3 regions of the Brevibacterium sp. VCM10 genome follow, and region 2 is predicted to be linked to each of the others. Evidence: riboswitches for the same ligand, from Rfam matches in the RefSeq annotation. Region 2 holds a riboswitch; each other region holds the start of a gene.

Region 1 (5,943 bases), on a different contig from region 2:
TGAGCACCCGGGGCCGGGGAGCCAGCATCGCCGCCACCGACAGGCGACGCTTCTCCCCACCGGAGAGACTCTGCGGATGAGCCTGCGCCAAACCGGTGAGACCGAGACCCGCAAGAAGCTCATCCACCCGTGCCTGCGACTCGGCGGCAGACCACCCGGCCAGCCGGGGACCCAGCTCGAGTTCGGCCGCCACGCTCGAGGTGAGGAACTGGTGGGCCGGTTCCTGGAAGACCATCCCGATGCGCGCCGCCAGCTGCTTCGACGGCCACGCGAACGGTCGGGGCCGTTTGGCTCCTTCCCGCAGGGCCGCCTCGGCGAGGACCTGCCCGGAGAATTCGGGCAGCAGGCCCGCCAAGGTCAGGGCCGTGGTCGATTTGCCTGCCCCATTCGCACCGATGATTCCGAGGGCCTGACCGGCGCTCAGGCTCAGGTCCAGTCCGGTCGCGGCGGGGGTGGCCATGCGCGGTCGAGCAACGCTGAGCCGATCTGTGCGTAGCAGAACCTCGCCGAGGCGGCCCGACGTCCCACCGAATCCCTCGGTTCCGCCTCGGCGCGGGGTGGGGGAGTCCTGCGGCATCCAGATGCCGCAGCCGATGAGCGTTTCGGTCAGGTCCGGATCGGTGAAGATATGCTCGGGCGGACCTTGGGCGACGATCCCGTCACCGCCCAGCACGATGACACGGTCGACGTGCTCGGTCCACAGCTCCACCCGGTGTTCGACGACGAGCATGGTCGCCTGTGTCTCGGCCTGCACGGTGAGCACGGCATCGCGGACCTCGGTCGCCGAGGCGGGATCGATATTGGCCGTCGGTTCGTCGAGGACGATGACCTCCGGGGCCATCGCATGGATTCCGGCCAGAGCCAGCCGCTGCTTCTGCCCACCGGACAGGGCAGCACTCGGATGCTCCGGGGCCAGATCGAGTCCCAACGCATGCAGGGACTCGGGGACCTGAGCCTCGATGACCTCGGCCGGGAGTCCGAGGTTCTCCATCCCGAATGCCACATCATCACCGACGCGGGAGAAGATCACCTGCGAATCGGGATCTTGGAGGACCAGCCCGGTGCTGCCTCGGCGAGGATCCGGTTTCTCTCCGCCGACGAGGAGTTCACCGGTGGCCTCACCCGATTCCTCGGGCAGGACACCGGCGACGGCGTGGAGGAACGTCGATTTCCCCGCTCCGGAGGCGCCGAGCAGCAGCACCTTCTCTCCGGCCGCGATCTGCAGGTCGAGCGGACCGACGGCCGGCGCGTCACGGTCGGTGTGCGTCCATGAGAAGCCGGCGGCCGTGATCGGCAGCGCCATCAGCGACGGCCGGAGGCGAAGGAGCTCAGAGCTCCGGTGGCCGCGATCGCCCGGTATGCGTACCAGGCGCCGATCCCGGAGATGACGAGGCCGGAGACGATCGCGCAGACCGCATAGATCGCCTGGAACCCGAACTGCCATTCGGCGTTGTACATGATGTTCTCGCTCACGGCCATGAACGCCGCGGCCAGCACACCCGAAGCGGCGGTGACCCACAGGGTGAAGCGTTTGTACCCGAAGGCGGCGAAGACGAGTTCGGCACCGAGGCCCTGCAGCAGTCCCGAGAGCAGAACGGTCGCCCCGAAGTGGGAGCCGAGCACGGCTTCGACGATCGCGGCGATGAGTTCGCACAGGAGTGCGGCACCGGGTTTGCGGATGATGGCACCGGCCAGCGGACCGGCCAGCACCCAGAGTCCAGCGATGAGGCCGATCGACGGCGGGAATGCTTGGAAGGCGAGTTCGAGAACCTTCCAGCTCAGCGCGAGCACCCAGAAGACGAGTCCCACGGCGATGCCGAGCACGGCGGTGGTGACATAGTCGACGACCCGCCACTGCTTGGTCTTCGGCGCCGCGGTGAAAGCCTGCGCGCGGGCGGGGGTGGTGGTCGGCGCGGTGGTATTCGGCATTGTGCCTCCTCATATCAAGGAGGGGTGAAGAGTCTCGACTTCCTTCGGCGGTACTGACCGCATCAGGTTCGAGGGTCTGCAGCTTCTTCTGCACTCTCAGCGCCCCTGACGGCGCTCCCCTGTCGTAGCCACCACTGTACAACAGGGGAGCGACGCGGAGGCTGGGATCGGAAACGACGCGGAGTCCGGGGTCGGTCATCGAGGATTCACTTCCCGTTTCCCTTCCCGTCGACGGTCCTCGAACGACCGGACACTACTGGTCAGTAGGAATAGGCGGGTGAATACGCATCGACTGAAGAGACCGCTCAGTGTGCCCTGTCCGCCGCCACCCTGCTCGCCGCTCTGGTGGCGGCCCCGGTGCCCGTGCGTGCCGAACCATCTCTCGGCTCGGGCGGCCCGAGTTCGACCGCGAGCCAGGACCCGACGGACACACCCGCCGAGGTGGATGCGGGGAGTGAAGCGATCACCGATCCCGTACTGCAGGTCGGAGCCGACTCGACGACGCGCAACCTCTCGTGGATGAGTGAGAACTCCGGCGGGGGAGAAGTCCAGTGGGCGCCGGTCAATGAACTCGAGGGAGGCGAACTTCCCGCCGACGCGGCAGCGGCTCAGACCACGGACTCCGGTCTCGCCACCGACCTCAAACGTCACTTCAACCATGCGAGCATGACCGACCTGGAACCCGACACCGACTACGCCTACCAGGTCGGCAGCGACGAGGACGGGTTCACCGAGGTGCAGCAGTTCACCACAGGATCGTCTGGAGGAGATGACGAATTCCTCGTCTTCGGCGACCCCCAGGTCGGCGCCGGAGGCGGAGACCCCGACGACGCCACCGGCTGGGACCGGACCCTGTCGACGGCCGTGGCCACTGCCGACGACCCGAGCTTCTTCTACTCCTTGGGAGACCAGGTCAACTCCGCCGGCAACCAAGAGCAGTGCGCGCAGTACCTGGCCCCGGAAGCAACCCGGACGATCCCGCAGGCGACCACGATCGGCAACCACGATGTGTCTTCGAAGGCCTACGAACAGCACTTCAACCGACCCAATGTCAGCCAGGATCACGGCGGCGGAGGCATCATCACCTCCGGCGGCGACTACTGGTTCATCGAAGACGGAGTCCTGTTCCTCAACATCAACTCGAACAGTCCGGACTTGGACGCCCACGCCGAGTTCATCGACGAGGTCGTCGCCGAACACGGTGGCCAGGCACGATGGACTGTGCTGGGATTCCACCATTCGATCTATTCGACGGCAACACATTGGAACGATCTCGATGTGAAGCGGCTGCGGAAGGCGATCCCACCGGTCGCGGCCCGCAATGACATCGACCTCGTCGTCTCCGGCCACGACCACATCTATAACCGCACCTTCCTCATGGACGGGGAGGGCAAGCCCGTCGAGGGCTCCGAAGCGGGAGCCGAGGAGGAGAAGGAAGACGGGCAGACGCTCTACCTCACGCTGACCTCGTCATCGGGATCGAAGTTCTACAACTACGTTCCCGGCCTCGACTGGGAAGGCAAGAGCGTCCACAACGACGTGCCCGCCTTCACCCGAGTCCGCGTCAGCGACGAAGCGCTGCGGGCGACGACCTATGAGGTGCCCGCTGGGGGAGCGTCGGCCGATGGCGAACGGGCGGAAGCGCAGGCAACAGCCGAGCAGATCGACGATGTCGAACTCAGGCGCGCCGAGGCGGACGACCCCGCCCCGGGCGCCGAGGCAGAAGCGGCCGAGGCGAACGCCGCAGGGACGAATGATGATGCGGGTTCCTCCGGGACCGCCTCGGCGGGTGGGGATGGAGACCTTCCCCGCACCGGCGGCGGGCTCAGCTGATTGCCACAGCCTTGCTGATCGGCCCGACGCTTCGCATCAGCTCGGTACCACCATGACCGGGCCTCCGGCGTGATTGAGTACTCCGCGCGAGACCGATCCCAGCAGGGCGCTGCGGATCCGTCCGCGCCCGCGGGTGCCCATCACCGTCAGCTGAGCGCGCGAACTGATCTCGACGAGGGTCTCGGTCGGATCGCCGACCGGCACCGAGTTGGTCACCGTCAGGTCCGGGAACTGCTCGGACAGCGTCGCGGCCTCCTTCTCCAGACCTTCGGCCAGCTGCTTCTTCCGTCGCGCGGTGACCTCGGAGCTGAGTTCGAGATCGGGGTACCAATAGAGCCACTCCTCACCGGCCGGCAGCACCACGACGAGTTCGAGCTCCGCTCCGCGTAGGGTCGCCTCGGCGGCTGCGGTGAACATGGCGACCCGACCGGTCTCGGACCCGTCGACCGCGACGACCACCGGGCCAGTGTCCGCGGACGCTGAAGTCGACCGTTCGGCAACAACGATCGTCGGGCAGTGAGCATGCGCCGGCAGGGCCGTGGACACGGAGCCGAGGACGCGGCCCATGAAGCCGCCGCGCCCGCGGGCGCCGACGATGACGACTTCGGCATCGGCGCTGAGAGTCACGAGCGCACCGGCGGAGTTGCCGGGTTCGGTGCGGAAGGACGTCTCACCGGGGTAGTCGCGCAGAAGGTCGACCGCCTCGGCGAGGGTCTTCTCCGCTTGCTTCCTCGCCTTCTCGTCTTCCGGCTCGCTGGGGATGGAGGCCATATTCGGGTAGATCATCGTCGGCAGCTCATAGGCGGTGACGACGGTGAGAACGGTTCTGCGTCGTTCGGCTTCGATGGCGCCGTAGCGGACGGCTTGGGCGGCGAGTTCGGAACCGTCGAAGCCGACGAGGACACCGAGTTCGAGGTTCAGGCCGGATTCGGACGGATTGGTTTGAGCAGACATCTCGCACCTCTCGATCGGGGCCAGAACAACCCAGACGCCGACGACGGCCCCGACAGACGATATCGTCCGCGTCGCCTTCAGTCTACCAAGCAAATTCTACGGACTGTAGAAAAAGTCCGGAGGTGAGAAGCTTCGTCTCACCCGGGCGCGCCCGTGGCTCAGACGCGGAAGCCCAGGTGGGCCAGCGCGATGCGCAGAATATGGTCCTGGCCGTAGCAGAGCTCGCCGACGATATCGGGGCGCAGAGTCTCCTCGGGGGTCAGCCAGTCGAGGCTGAGGGCATCGGCCCGCGGAGTGCATTCGCCGCGGACCTCCATGATGAAGCACATGGCGATCGCGTGCTGGCGCGGATCATGGAGGAGGGCCGAACCCTCGGTGGGGAAGTATTCGGCGATGTGGAACGGGCTGATCGCCGGCGGAATGACCGGCAGCGCCATCGGGCCGAGGTCGTTCTCGGCGTGACGCACCAGCGCGGTGCGGATCGTCTCATGGAAGCGGATCCGCCCGCCCACGACCTCCCGTCCGAGGGTGCCGTCCTCGAGGCTGCGCAGCAGCAGGCCGATGCGTTCGACGTTGCCGGTCTCGCCCACCCGCACCGGGATGGCGTTGACATAGGGGATCGGCATGCGTCTGCGCAGGCGCGCATATTCCGCGTCGTCGAACCAGTTCTCGTCGAAGTCCAGGGCAGTCCGAGTCATGACCCAATATTCCCACAACCATCCCTCGCGGCAGAAGAGCATGGAGACCCCGTTGGTGAACTGGGACACGCTTCGGGTAAAATATCTTGATGTCGAGATAAATTTCCGACCGGCAGGGACCTGCCAAGTGACGTGGCCTACAGTTGTGTCAGCACTACGTGACCATTTCCGGTCAAGGACTATGAAGGGGTATCCATGATCAATCATGAAGTCCGCACCTACAAGAGCTCAGAGAACCTGGCTCGCGAAGATCAGCTCGCATGGAAGATCGCCGAGGTCGCATCCGACCCGACGCCGATCGATTCAGATGTCACCGAAATGGTCATCAACCGCGTCATCGACAACGCTTCTGTGGCTGCCGCATCCGTGCGTCGCTCCGCTCCGACCCATGCTCGCGAACAGGCCCAGACCCACCCGTTCAATCCCGGTGCCAACATCTTCGGTCTGCCGGTGAGTGACCGCTTCTCACCGGAATGGGCCGCTTGGGCCAACGGTGTGGCCGTGCGCGAACTCGATTTCCACGACACCT
Region 2 (5,943 bases):
ACGTGCTGCGCTTGGGCAAGGACGCCGGTGACTTCCCTGGCGACGAACGCACGGACGTGCTCGTGGCCGCGATCACCGGGGCCAGCGACAACGTCGTGACCAAGCGTGCGGCACGGAGGGGTGAGCGTCGATGACCCGCAATTCCTTCATCACCGACGAACGGATTACTCACGAAGGCGTCGTCGGAACGTTCCTGCGACGGGTCAAAGAGGGCCAGCTCGGATCGTTCCCGGTCATCTTCGCCCTCATCGTCATCGTCATCGTCTTCCAGACGGCCGACTCGAACTTCATCTCTCCGGCCAACCTCGTCAACCTCTCCACCCAGGTCGCATTCCTCGCGATACTTGCCCTGGGCATCAACCTCATCCTGCTCCTCGGCGAGATCGACCTCTCCCTGGCGCAGTTGGGCGGATTGGCCGCCTCGCTGCTCGGTGTTCTGGTGGTGAGGCAAGGTGTGCCGCCGGCCCTGGCGCTGGTCATCATGCTGCTGCTCGGCCTGGTCGTCGGTGCGATCCAGGGCTGGTTCTTCGCCGTCGTCGGCATCCCGGCGTTCGTGGTGACCCTGGCCGGCTTGCTCGCGTTCACCGGCCTGACGCTGACAACCCTGGGTACGCAGAAGAACCTGTCGATGTCGGACACCTTCGCCTTCGACTTCGCGAGCTTCTATTTCCCGGCGATCTGGGCCTATGTCTTCGGTGCGATCGCGATCATCGGATTCGGCGTCGGCATCATCTATTCGAAGTTGCGCCGCCACCGGGAGGGTCTCAGCGCTCCGAGCTGGACTTCGGTGACCGTGAGGATCGTCCTGCTGGCCGCGATCGTGTTCGGCTTCCTCATCCTCGTCAATCAGGACTTCGGTCTGGCGATGCCGTTCTTCCTCATGATCGTCATCGCGATCATCATCGACCTCGTGCTGCGCAAGACCCGTTATGGTCGTTCGATCTACGCCGTCGGCGGCAAGGTCGAAGCCGCCCGACGTGCCGGCATCCGCGTGACCTGGGTGCGCATCAGCGTGTTCATGGCTGCCGGAGTGCTGGCCGCTCTGTTCGGATTCATCAAGACCGGAGTGACGACGAACGCGGGATCGACGCTGGTGAGCACGCAGGACCTGCTCAACGCGATCGCTGCGGCCGTCATCGGCGGCACCTCGCTGTTCGGTGGTCGCGGAACCGCCTGGGCGGCAGTGCTCGGCGCACTGGTCGTCGGCGCGATCAACAACGGTCTCTACCTCATCGGCTTCAACTCCGATGCACAGCAGATCATCACCGCGCTCGTCTTGCTCACCGCCGTAGTCATCGATGCGCTCAGCCGCCGCGGCCAGAGGTACGTCGGGCGGGGGTAGTGCCGGGTCGGCGGCACAGGGGCGTCCGCTCAACGCTGAGCGCTCAAGCTGTCGTCGACCGCTCGGTTCCGCAAGAGCTCCCTCTGCCGACCGCTCGCCTGAGCGTCGAGCGCGCAATGCACAGCTTGATACAGCGACGTCAAGTCGAGCGGTCGGCACTGAGCATCCAAGGAGTCGCCGTGCCTCAGCCGGGCTGATACAGTCGGAGCCAATGACATGGGGTGCCTCATGAAGATCCGTTCGCACCGAAGAGCTGCGCACGGAGGACACCGAGGCTGAGAGAACACCCATCGAACCTGATCTGGGCCATACTAGCGAAGGGATCGTCATGGTTGACTTCGACCTGCGTTCTGCGAATGCGCGACTGCGCGCAAGCAATCCACTCATCCAATGCATCACGAACACCGTCGTGCAGCAGTTCAGCGCGAACGTGCTCCTGGCTGTCGGCGCCTCCCCGGCGATGCTCGACCACGAAGCCGACGCCGGACAGTTCGCCGGCATCGCCAGCGGAGTCCTCGTCAACTTCGGCACCGCCTCCAACCATCAGCTGCTCGCCGCCGATGCCGCCATCGACGTCGCCAACGCCGCCGGCAAACCCTGGGTCCTCGACCCCGTGAGCGTCGGCGCCGTCGACTTCCGCACCTCCCGCATCCGCCGCGCCGCCGCCGATCACCCCACCGCCATCCGCGGCAATGCCTCCGAGATCGCAGCTCTCGCCGGAGTCGGACTCGGCGGTCGCGGCGTCGACTCCACCGATGAAGTCGATGCCGTCCTCCCCGCCGCCGCAAAGCTGGCCAGGGAAACCGGGGCCATCGTCGCCGTGTCCGGACCCACCGATGCCGTCGTCGCCCATATCGACGGCACCGACCACGTCGCCCGCATCACCGGCGGACATGAGTTCATGCCGCTGGTCATCGGCACCGGGTGCTCTCTCGGCGCCGTCACCGTCGCCTACCTGGCTGCCGCCCGGGCAGGACTGGCCGACCCCGACGCCGATGCCTCGGCCGTCAACGCCACGAACGGGTCCGGGGACGGTGGGGCCGCCTCGGCGAGGTTCGAAGCCGTCGTCGCCGCCCACGCGCACTTCGCGGTCGCCGGCGAACTCGCCGCCGACGGCGCGAAGGGGCCGGGCAGCTACTCGGTGAACTTCCTCGACGCACTCCACGCCGTCGACGGTGACCGACTCGCACAGGCGAGAATCAGCCTCGACACGCTCACCACTGTCAGCGATACCGCCAACGAAGGCGTCCAGGCATGACCGCCGGATCCGCCCACATCGCTGACACCCCGGACCGCGCCGCCGCCCACATCGCTGACACCCCGGACCGCGCCGCCGCCCACATCGCTGACAACCCGAACGGCGCCGCCGCTAACCGCGCCGCCGTGACCGACCGCTTCGCCGGAATCGACACGCGCCTCTACCTCGTCACCGACTCCGCGCAATGCGAAACCGCCGGCCGCACCGTCGCCGAGACCGTGCAGGCCGCCGTCGCCGGGGGAGTGGGCATCGTCCAGGTCCGCGACAAGGACATCGACGACGCCGGCTTCTACTCGCTCACCCGCCAGGTCATCGCCGCCGTCGACGCCGCCACCCGCGACACCGACCGCACGGTCCCCGTCGTCCTCAACGACCGCGTCGAGGTGGCCCGCCGCCTCATCGACGAAGGCGAGACCGTGCACATCCACGTCGGCCAAACCGATGCCACCGTCGCCGAGGTGCGCGCCGCCCTGGGTGCGGCACCGCTCATCGGTCTCTCGGCCGCGAACAGCGACGAATTCGCCGCCGCCCGCAACTCCGGAGTCGTCGACCTCGTCGGCATCGGACCGGTCTATGACACCTCCACAAAAGCCGACGCCCCCGACGGCATCGGACCGGAGCGCCTCGGCGAGCTGGCGGCAGAAGCCGGCCTCCCCGCCGTCGCCATCGGCGGCATCACCGCCGACCGTGCCCCCGACCTGCACGGACGTGGACTGATCGGAATCTGTGTGGTCTCGGCGATCTGCCTGGCCGACGATCCGAAGTCGGCGGCCGAAGAGCTGCTGGCCGCTTTCACCGGGAGCGACCAGTGACGACCCGCCCGCCGATCACCTTGTCAATCGCCGGCACCGACCCCTCCGGCGGCGCCGGTATTCACGCCGACCTCAAGACCTTCACCGCGCGGAAGACCATGGGCACGACCGTCATTACCGCCCTCGTCGCGCAGAACACGCACGGGGTGTCGCGCGTCTATCCGATCGACGTCGATTTCGTCGCCGATCAGTTCGAGTCCGTGCTCGGCGACCTGCCCGTCGATGCGACGAAATCGGGGATGCTCGGCAGCCGTGACCTCGTCGAACTCGTCGTCGCCCGCGCCGCCGAAGGCCGGCTCGGCTTCTTCACCGTCGACCCGGTGATGATCGCGACCTCCGGCCATCGCCTCCTCGAGGCCGATGCCGTCGACGCCGTGCGCACCCACCTGCTGCCCGTCGCCGACCTCATCACCCCCAACCTCCCCGAGGCGGCCCTGCTCATCAGCGATGACGAACCCGAAGCGCAGACGACCGAAGCCATGCGTGACCAGGCCGGGCGCCTGCTCGAGCGGGGGCCCGGAGCGGTCCTGCTCAAGGGCGGACACGGCAGCGATGACGAGGTCATCGACATCCTCGCCACGAGCGACGGTCAGGTCCGGGAGTTCACCCACCCCCGCGTGACGACGATGAACACGCACGGAACAGGGTGCACTCTCTCGGCTGCGATCACCGCCGAGGTGGCCGTCCTCGGCCGTGAACGCGCAGCTGCCGCCGGGGGACCTGCCGATCCGGCGGCCCCGACCGGGAAAGATCGGTCACGCGCGGCGATCGGGTCCGACCTCCTCGGCGAGGCTGTCGGCAATGCCCTCGATTTTCTCGCTCGCGCCCTGAACTCGGCTGCGGACTGGCAGCTGAGTCTGGATCCGGAGGGCGCCCACGGACCCGTCGACCACCAGGTCGACGTCGTCCGCGGTCGACCGGCCTGAGGTATCCATCCCGCCTGACCACCACCTCACCGGAACCGCCAACTCACTCGAACCACCACGTCATACGAATCACCATGTCACACGAGCACAAAGGAGTTCCCATGACCGTCACCTTTACCGCCGGCCCACTGACCACCCAGCTGTGGGACCGCGTTCGCCCCATCATCAAGCAGATCGAAGAGCTGCCGTTCCTCGCCCAGCTCGCCGACGGCAGCCTCGATCCGAAGGCCTTCGTCAATTACATCTCGCAGGACAGCCTCTACCTGAACGGATATGCCAAGGCCATGTCGTTCCTGGCCGCGAAGACCGTCGACCGTGACGAATCCCGATTCTGGGCCGGATCTGCCGCCGAGGCGATCACCGTCGAAGAGGAGATGCACGCAGAGCTGCTCGCCGACGCCCGACTCGCCTCGGCGCTGGAGGAGCTCACCGCGGAAGGCTCCCGATTCAAGGCCTCCCCGAACACGCTCGGCTACGTGTCCTTCCTCGTGGCCACGGCCGCCAGCCGTTCCTACGGCGAAGGCGTCGCCTCAGTGCTGCCCTGCTTCTGGGTGTACGCCCACATGGGCAAGGTGCTGATCGACCAGGCCGGCCAGATGTCCGATGACCACCCCTACCGCACCTGGGTGCAGACCTACGACTCACCGGAATTCGACGAATCGACCCGCCACGCCGTGCACATCCTCGAACAGGAACTCGCGAAGGCCCCGAGCGAGGAATCTGCCCGCATGCGAGCAGCCTTCGAACAGGCCTGCGTATACGAACTCCACTTCTGGGCGTCGGCCCACGCGATGCAGAACTGGGACGTCTCCGTGTTCCTGCCCCAAGAAGTCACCGTCTGATCCCGGGGAGCATCGGATCTCCTTCGGCGGGGTGGCCGCAGCCGACGACGTGGTCACCTCGGCGGGGTGAGTCTGCGGTAGAAGCGCCAGACGGCGAGTCCCGTGGCGACGAGGAAGACGGCCGTCGGCACGACGGTCAGCCATTCCGGCATCGTCGCCGAACGTGCTGTCTCCGCGATGATGACGAGGATGGCTGCGATGAGCAGTGCGGTGAGTCCGGCGGTGATGCGCAGGAGTTCCATGAGGCAGTCGACGAGGTAGGTCTTGTCGCCTCGCTCGATCCAATACTCCTTGTGTGGGGCATTGATGAGCGAGATCGGCAGCTTGGCAATCAACGGCCGGATCGACATGAGGGTGGGCAGGCCGAGCCCCACAGGCACGAAGATCCCCAGAAGTCCGGCTTTCGACGTCCAGTCATCGGGCTGACCGCCGGAATCGAAATGGGTGGCCACGGTGTCCGGGGCCTGCACCCAGAACCAGACGGAGAACCCGAGGAAGACGAGGATCGAGAGACACGCAAAGATGAGCGCGGCGGTTCCACTCGGTGGGTTCCGATGCGGTTGAGAAGGGGAAGGCATGTTGTCACTCTAACAACAGCTGTGCGCAACGGGCCTGCGGCGATCGTCCGGCAGGTTCGCTCCGACTGAGGCAACGGAGGTTCGCCCCGGCTGGGGCAGCAGAGCCTCAGGCTCGGGATGCGCCCGAGGGATCTTCCGGGTAGTGAGTGAGCGGTCCGAAGGATCCGAGCACATGCCAACCGCGG
Region 3 (5,943 bases), on a different contig from region 2:
ACCGATGCCGCAGATGAGTTTGATCGCCTCGGTCGCCATCGCCGAGCCCACGGTTCCGCACAGGACTCCGAGGACCCCGCCCTCGGCGCAGTTGGGCACCGAATCGGGTTCCGGGATATCCGGGAACAGGTCGCGCAGCATCGGCCCGTGACCGGGAACGAACGTGCTCACCTGACCGGCGAAGCGGAAGATCGTGCCCCACACCAGCGGGGTGCCGGTGAGCTCGGCGGCATCATTGGACAGGTATCGGGTGGCGAAGTTGTCCGCTCCGTCGATGACGACATCGTGTTCAGCGAAGAGGTCGAGCGCATTCTCCGGGCTCAGCCGTTCCTCGACCGCGCGCACCTCGAGGTTCGGATCGAGCCGGTGCACGGCATCGGCGGCAGAGGCGACCTTCGGTCGGCCCACATCTTCGTCGCGATGGATGATCTGGCGCTGCAGGTTCGACGACTCGACCACATCGTCATCGATGATGGTCAGCTGTCCGACCCCGGCAGCGGCGAGATAGCTGAGCACCGGTGAACCGAGTCCTCCGGCCCCGATGACCAGCACCGAGGCGGCCCGCAGACTCCGTTGTCCCTCGAGCCCGAAACCCGGCAGGCTCAGGTGTCGGGAGTAGCGATCCAGCTCCGCCCGGGACAGGGAGTCCGCGGGGTCGACGAACGGAGGCAGCGACGGCGGAGAGGCAGCAGCGGCGGTCATTGTGCTGCGACCATTCCGTCGAACGGCGATGATGCCAAAGCCAACGGCCGCTTGGGAATCCTCCCGGCTCCGGCCGCCAGATGCCCGGCCTCGACGGCCAGAGCCATCGCCCGAGCCATGGCGTGTGCGTCGTGAGCGCGAGTGACCGCAGAAGCCAGGAGAACCGCAGTGCACCCGAGCTCCATCGCCAGAGCCGCGTCCGAAGCGGTGCCGACACCGGCGTCGAGGATGACGGGCACCTGCGCCCGGGAGACGATGGTCTCGATGTTGTGAGGGTTGAGGATGCCCAGCCCGCTGCCGATCGGGGCACCTGCCGGCATCACCACGGCCACCCCGGCATCCTCCAGACGTTTCGCCAGGGCCGGATCGTCGTTCGTATAGGCGAAGACCGTGAAACCGTCGAGGACGAGTTCCTCGGCGGCGGTGAAGAGCTCGACGGGGTCCGGGAGCAGGGTGACCTCATCGGCGATGACCTCGAGTTTCACCCAGTTCGTCTCCAGGGCCTCCCTGGCCAGTCGGGCGGTGAGCACGGCATCCCGGGCCGTATAGCAGCCGGCCGTGTTCGGCAGCACCCGGATTCCCAGACGCTGCAGCATGGTGAACACCGAATCCCGGGACTCGGCGTCGAAGCGGCGCATCGCCACCGTGGTCAGCTCGGTTCCCGAGGCCACGAGGGCGTCTTCGAGGATGCTCAGGGAACTTGCCCCGCCCGTGCCCATCACGAGGCGAGACGACATCTCCACGTCATCGACCATCCAGCTCATCTCAGCCTCCCTGCACTGCGGTGACGATGTCGACGGTATGCCCGTCGGCCAGGGCGAACCCGGACCAGGCACCGCGACGGATGACCTCGCCGTCGACGGCCAGGGCCAGCCCTAAGCGTCCGCCGTCGGCCGGTGTCCCATCGGGGTTCAGCTCCCGTCCGGTGACCTCGGCGATGAGGTCGAGCGCCGAGGTGGCACCCGGCAGCTCATGATGGTCGCCGTTGAGGACGATGGTCGGTGAGTGTTCGCGATCGGTCATGAGTTGCTCCTCATCAGGTGGGCAGTGGTGTGGTTTGTGGCGAAGCGGTGCGGGGACACGGACTCGAGCGCTCCGTCAGGAGGCCAGTCGGAGGCGACACCCAGGGCGAGCTCGGCGCCGAGGCGGCCGCCGAACGGGGCCAAGAGGATGCCATGGCGGAAGTACCCCGTGCTCACAACGCAGCCGGGATCGATGCGCCCGATCATCGGCAGGTCGTCGGGAGAACCGGGGCGAGCGCGGGTGGTGATGTCGGTGATCTCCGCGTCGACGATGCCCGGGACCAATCGCTGCCCGTCAGAGAGCAGCCGGTGGATCGCCCCGGCAGGGGTGCCGGAGAGTCCGTCCTCGCGGGAACTGGCACCGAGCACGATCTCACCGTCGGGGCGGGGGACCAGGTAGACGGGGCGGCCGTTGACCAGCCCGCGGATGGTCCGAGTCAGCAGGGGAGTCGCCTCGGCGGGGGCACGCAGGCGCAGCACATCACCCCAGACTTCCCGGATCGGCAGCGGCGGGACACCGGCGATCTCGGTGATGGCGCTGCCGGCGCAGACGACCACCTGATCGGCTTCCAACAGGCGGCCGTCTCCCAGCGTGACGCCGGTCGTCGCCGCACCATCGCCCAGCAGCTCGGCCACCCGCTGCCGAATAAGAAGCGACTCTGAGCCGGCCGTAAGAGCAGACAACAGTCCCGCCGATACACGACGGGGGTCGATCGAGTGATCACCGGGAATGTGCACGGCCCCGGCCACGGCAGGCGACAGCGACGGTTCGATACGGCGGGCGGCACTGCCGGTGATGAGCTCGGTGGCGAAACCCGATCGCGATTGTGCTTCGCGCAGCTCCCGCAGAGCCTGCAGATCAGCCCGGTCACCCGCACACACCACGGTCCCGGCATCTGTGAAACCGAGATCGGTGCCGGTGGCGCTCGCCACCTCTGCGGCGAATTCCGGGTACATCTGAGCCGAGGTCCGCATCAGCGGATACAGGGGAGTCTGCCCCCAGACTACCTCGGCGGCGGGAGCGATCATCCCCGCGGCGGCATGGCTCGCACCCTGGGCGGGGGCAGGATCGACGATGGTGACTTCGGCACCGAAACGGCGCAGATACCAGGCCGTGGACAGGCCGATGATCCCGGCGCCGACGACGATGACTCTCACAGCTTCTCCCTCCGGCGGCATGATCCGCATCAGGTCTGACGGTCGGCTCCTACGCCCTCTCAGCCTCGTTGGGAGGCTCCCGCGAACTCCTCTACTCTATGACCATGACCACACAGATGCCACCGCGCACCGCAGCGCGGCAGAAAAAGAGGACCTGGAGGCAGGCCCGATTGGCCGAAGCGTCGCTCTACCTGTGCACCGATGCCCGAACCGCTCAAGGCGACCTCACCGAGTTCCTCGACGCCGCCTACCGTGGGGGAGTCGACATCATCCAGCTGAGGGACAAGAGCCTCGAGGCCCGCGCCGAGATCGCCGCATTGGAAGTCCTCAGGAATGCCGCCGCACGCCACGGCAAGCTCTTCTCCGTCAACGACCGCGCCGATGTCGCGCTGCTGACCGACGCCGACGTCTTCCACGTCGGTCAGGGAGATCTCACCAGTGCTCAGGCCAGAGCCGTGCTCGGCCCCGACGTCCTCCTCGGCCGCTCCACCCATTCCCTCGAGCAGGCGCTCGCCGCCGAGGCGGACCCGGAGACCGACTATTTCTGTGTCGGGCCGGTCTGGGAGACCCCGACGAAACCCGGCCGTGCCGCTGTGGGGACGGCACTGCTGACCGCTGCCGCCGCCGAGGCGAGCAAACCGTGGTTCGCGATCGGCGGCATCGCGGCAGGGGAGAGACTGGACGCGATCCGGCAGGCGGGCGCGAACCGTGCCGTCGTCGTCCGTGCGATAACCTCGGCAGACGACCCCGCTGCGGCCGCACGGGTGCTCAAGGAGGAGTTGGAATGACCCCAGCAGCTGACAGCGCATCCGACGGAATCGATGCAGGTGCCGGCCTGTCGATTCTCATCGCCGGGGCAGGCGCCACCGGCGGAGCGTTCGGCACCTATCTGCAGGAGGCCGGACGCGATGTCACGTTCCTGCTCCGGCAGGCTCGGGCGGCGACGGTCCGCGCGAACGGACTGCGCTTCACCGCTCCCGGTGCCGATCGGACGAACCAGGTCGATGTCATCACCGCCGAGGAGCTCAGCGCCTCACCGAGGATCTTCGACATCGTCATCGTCGCGGTCAAAGCGGGTGGACTCGACTCGGTCATCGACGATATCGGACCGGCTGTGGGGGAGCAGACGACGATCATCCCGTTCCTCAACGGCATGGCTCAGATCGAGAAGCTGCAGCACAGGTACCCCGGTCAGGTGCTCGGTGGGTTCGTCAAGATCGTCGGCACGATCAGAGACGGAGCCGTCGTCCAGCTCACCGACCTTGCGGTGATGACCATCGGCGACCTTCACGCCGCGGCCGTACCCACGCGAATCTCCGCGGCTCTCGACGTCCCCGGATTCAAGCTCCAGCTCGTCGACGGAATCATCGACGGGCTGTGGGAGAAGTGGACCTTCATCGCCGCGGCGGGAGTCGTCACATGCCTGTTCCGCGCTCCCGTCGGGGCGATCATGGCGGCCGGCGGCAGATCGCACGTGCATGCCATCATCGACGAACTCGAAGCCGTGGCGGCCGCGGCCGGACACCCGGTGTCGGAGGCCTCCCACGACATGACGCTGCAGATGCTCACCGCGGACGGTTCGGCCTTCACCTCATCCCTCTACCGGGATGTGACGGCAGGGCTGCCGAGCGAAACGGAGCACATCCTCGGCGACCTGTCGGCCAAGGCAGAGGAGTTAGGAGTCGCGACTCCGCTGCTCGACCTCACGCTTGTGCAGCTGCGGGCTGGGGAAGCCCAGAAGCGGCTCTGACCTCGGCCGTGCCCGTGCGCAGCATCGCCAGATACGGCTCCTGCGGCTGAGTGTGTTCGATGTCGGTCGAACTGTGGGCAGCGGTGAATGTGACCATGGGGATGCCGTCGGCATCATCGAGGACGAGCAGCGTTTCGTAGCCGCCCGGACCCAGAGAATGTGAGCTGCCTACCGGCAGGTCGAAGACGAGGCGTTCGAGCGGACTGTCGGGCTCGGGCGGACGGTTCATCTCCTGGGCGGCCACATCGGCGAACTGTTCGGCCGTGATGAGGTAGGCCTTGGCCGGGGTCGGTCCGGGGGCGGAATGATCATAGAAGGCCATGCCGCCGCCCCACACCGTCGATTCGCCGGCGAAGTAGATCGTTCCGGGCAGTTCGATCCCGGCTTCGGCACGGGGCAGTGCTGCGTCTCTGGCACCCGGATAGGTCACCTTAGCGCCTGGCGGTCGCCCGCCCTGCAGATAGCAGGCGAGCCGATCGCGAGCCATGTTCGATCCGTAGCTGACGTACCACACATGTGTTTGAGACATCCTCTCCATCATGACATCTCGGGCTCGGAATTCGTCGGATCGGCATCCGCCGCGGCCGGCGCGTCGGCTGCGTTCGCCTCCGCTGCGACTGAGGCGGCGAAGGCGGCGAACGGCTCTTCGTCTCGGTCAGCTCCGTCGAAAAGGCGATCAGCTCCATCTTCGATAAACTCGGCCTCCAGGCAGGGGAGACCATGAGCCGACGTGTCGCGGCAGTGCTCGCCTACCTCAACCGAGAACGAGGAGAGAAATGAAGCGCCGACTGCCCGATCTGAGAGAACTCGCCCCCTTGCTGCAGTTCGACCTGCCCCGACTCGACCGGGTTGCAGCGAGATTGGAGTCGGCCGCGGACATCTGGGACCTTCGCCGCATCGCCAAGCGCGTGACACCGACCGCACCGTTCGACTATGTCGACGGTGCGGCTCTGGATGAGCGGACCCTGGCGAAGAACCGTGAGGCGCTCGGCACCGTCGAGCTCCTTCCCCGCATCCTCCACGGCGTCGATGCGCCGGATACGTCGACGACGATCGCCGGCGCCCGAGCCCGGCTGCCCTTCGGCATCGCCCCGACCGGCTACACGCGCATGATGCACTCCGCAGGCGAGGTCGCCGGAGTCCGAGCGGCGGCGAAGGCCGGAATTCCGTTCTCGCTGTCGACGATGGGCACGACCTCGGTCGAAGACGTCGCGCAGGCGGCACCGGATTCCACCCGGTGGTTCCAGCTCTACCTGTGGAAGGACCGGCAGCGCAGCCTCGACCTGATCCAGCGGGCCGCCGCCAGCGGAT

The links. A riboswitch is a leader RNA that binds a small molecule or an ion and turns the genes downstream of it on or off. The one in region 2 is predicted to bind thiamine pyrophosphate.
Region 1: another riboswitch for thiamine pyrophosphate. It lies ahead of AD89_RS0107575 (ECF transporter S component); the one in region 2 lies ahead of AD89_RS0101545 (hydroxyethylthiazole kinase).
Region 3: another riboswitch for thiamine pyrophosphate. It lies ahead of thiO (glycine oxidase ThiO); the one in region 2 lies ahead of AD89_RS0101545 (hydroxyethylthiazole kinase).

What each region holds. Positions count from the first base shown of each region.
Region 1 covers NZ_JAJB01000027.1:9,430-15,372, reverse strand. Annotated here, with positions in the region: gene AD89_RS0107580 (ABC transporter ATP-binding protein) at 1-1,303, opposite strand, end outside; gene AD89_RS0107575 (ECF transporter S component) at 1,303-1,929, opposite strand; TPP riboswitch at 1,952-2,060, opposite strand; gene AD89_RS18295 (fibronectin type III domain-containing protein) at 2,275-3,762, shown strand; gene AD89_RS0107565 (universal stress protein) at 3,799-4,716, opposite strand; gene AD89_RS0107560 (DUF4916 domain-containing protein) at 4,875-5,414, opposite strand; gene AD89_RS0107555 (MmgE/PrpD family protein) at 5,610-5,943, shown strand, end outside.
Region 2 covers NZ_JAJB01000008.1:21,830-27,772, reverse strand. Annotated here, with positions in the region: gene AD89_RS0101560 (ATP-binding cassette domain-containing protein) at 1-134, shown strand, start outside; gene AD89_RS0101555 (sugar ABC transporter permease) at 131-1,342, shown strand; TPP riboswitch at 1,550-1,683, shown strand; gene AD89_RS0101545 (hydroxyethylthiazole kinase) at 1,671-2,600, shown strand; gene thiE (thiamine phosphate synthase) at 2,597-3,412, shown strand; gene thiD (bifunctional hydroxymethylpyrimidine kinase/phosphomethylpyrimidine kinase) at 3,409-4,338, shown strand; gene AD89_RS0101530 (TenA family protein) at 4,440-5,180, shown strand; gene AD89_RS0101525 (DUF1648 domain-containing protein) at 5,234-5,758, opposite strand; gene AD89_RS0101520 (hypothetical protein) at 5,865-5,943, opposite strand, start outside.
Region 3 covers NZ_JAJB01000028.1:53,408-59,350, forward strand. Annotated here, with positions in the region: gene moeB (molybdopterin-synthase adenylyltransferase MoeB) at 1-702, opposite strand, end outside; gene AD89_RS0108325 (thiazole synthase) at 699-1,466, opposite strand; gene thiS (sulfur carrier protein ThiS) at 1,468-1,725, opposite strand; gene thiO (glycine oxidase ThiO) at 1,722-2,882, opposite strand; TPP riboswitch at 2,872-2,975, opposite strand; gene thiE (thiamine phosphate synthase) at 2,987-3,670, shown strand; gene AD89_RS0108345 (ketopantoate reductase family protein) at 3,667-4,632, shown strand; gene AD89_RS0108350 (hypothetical protein) at 4,586-5,161, opposite strand; gene AD89_RS0108355 (alpha-hydroxy acid oxidase) at 5,409-5,943, shown strand, end outside.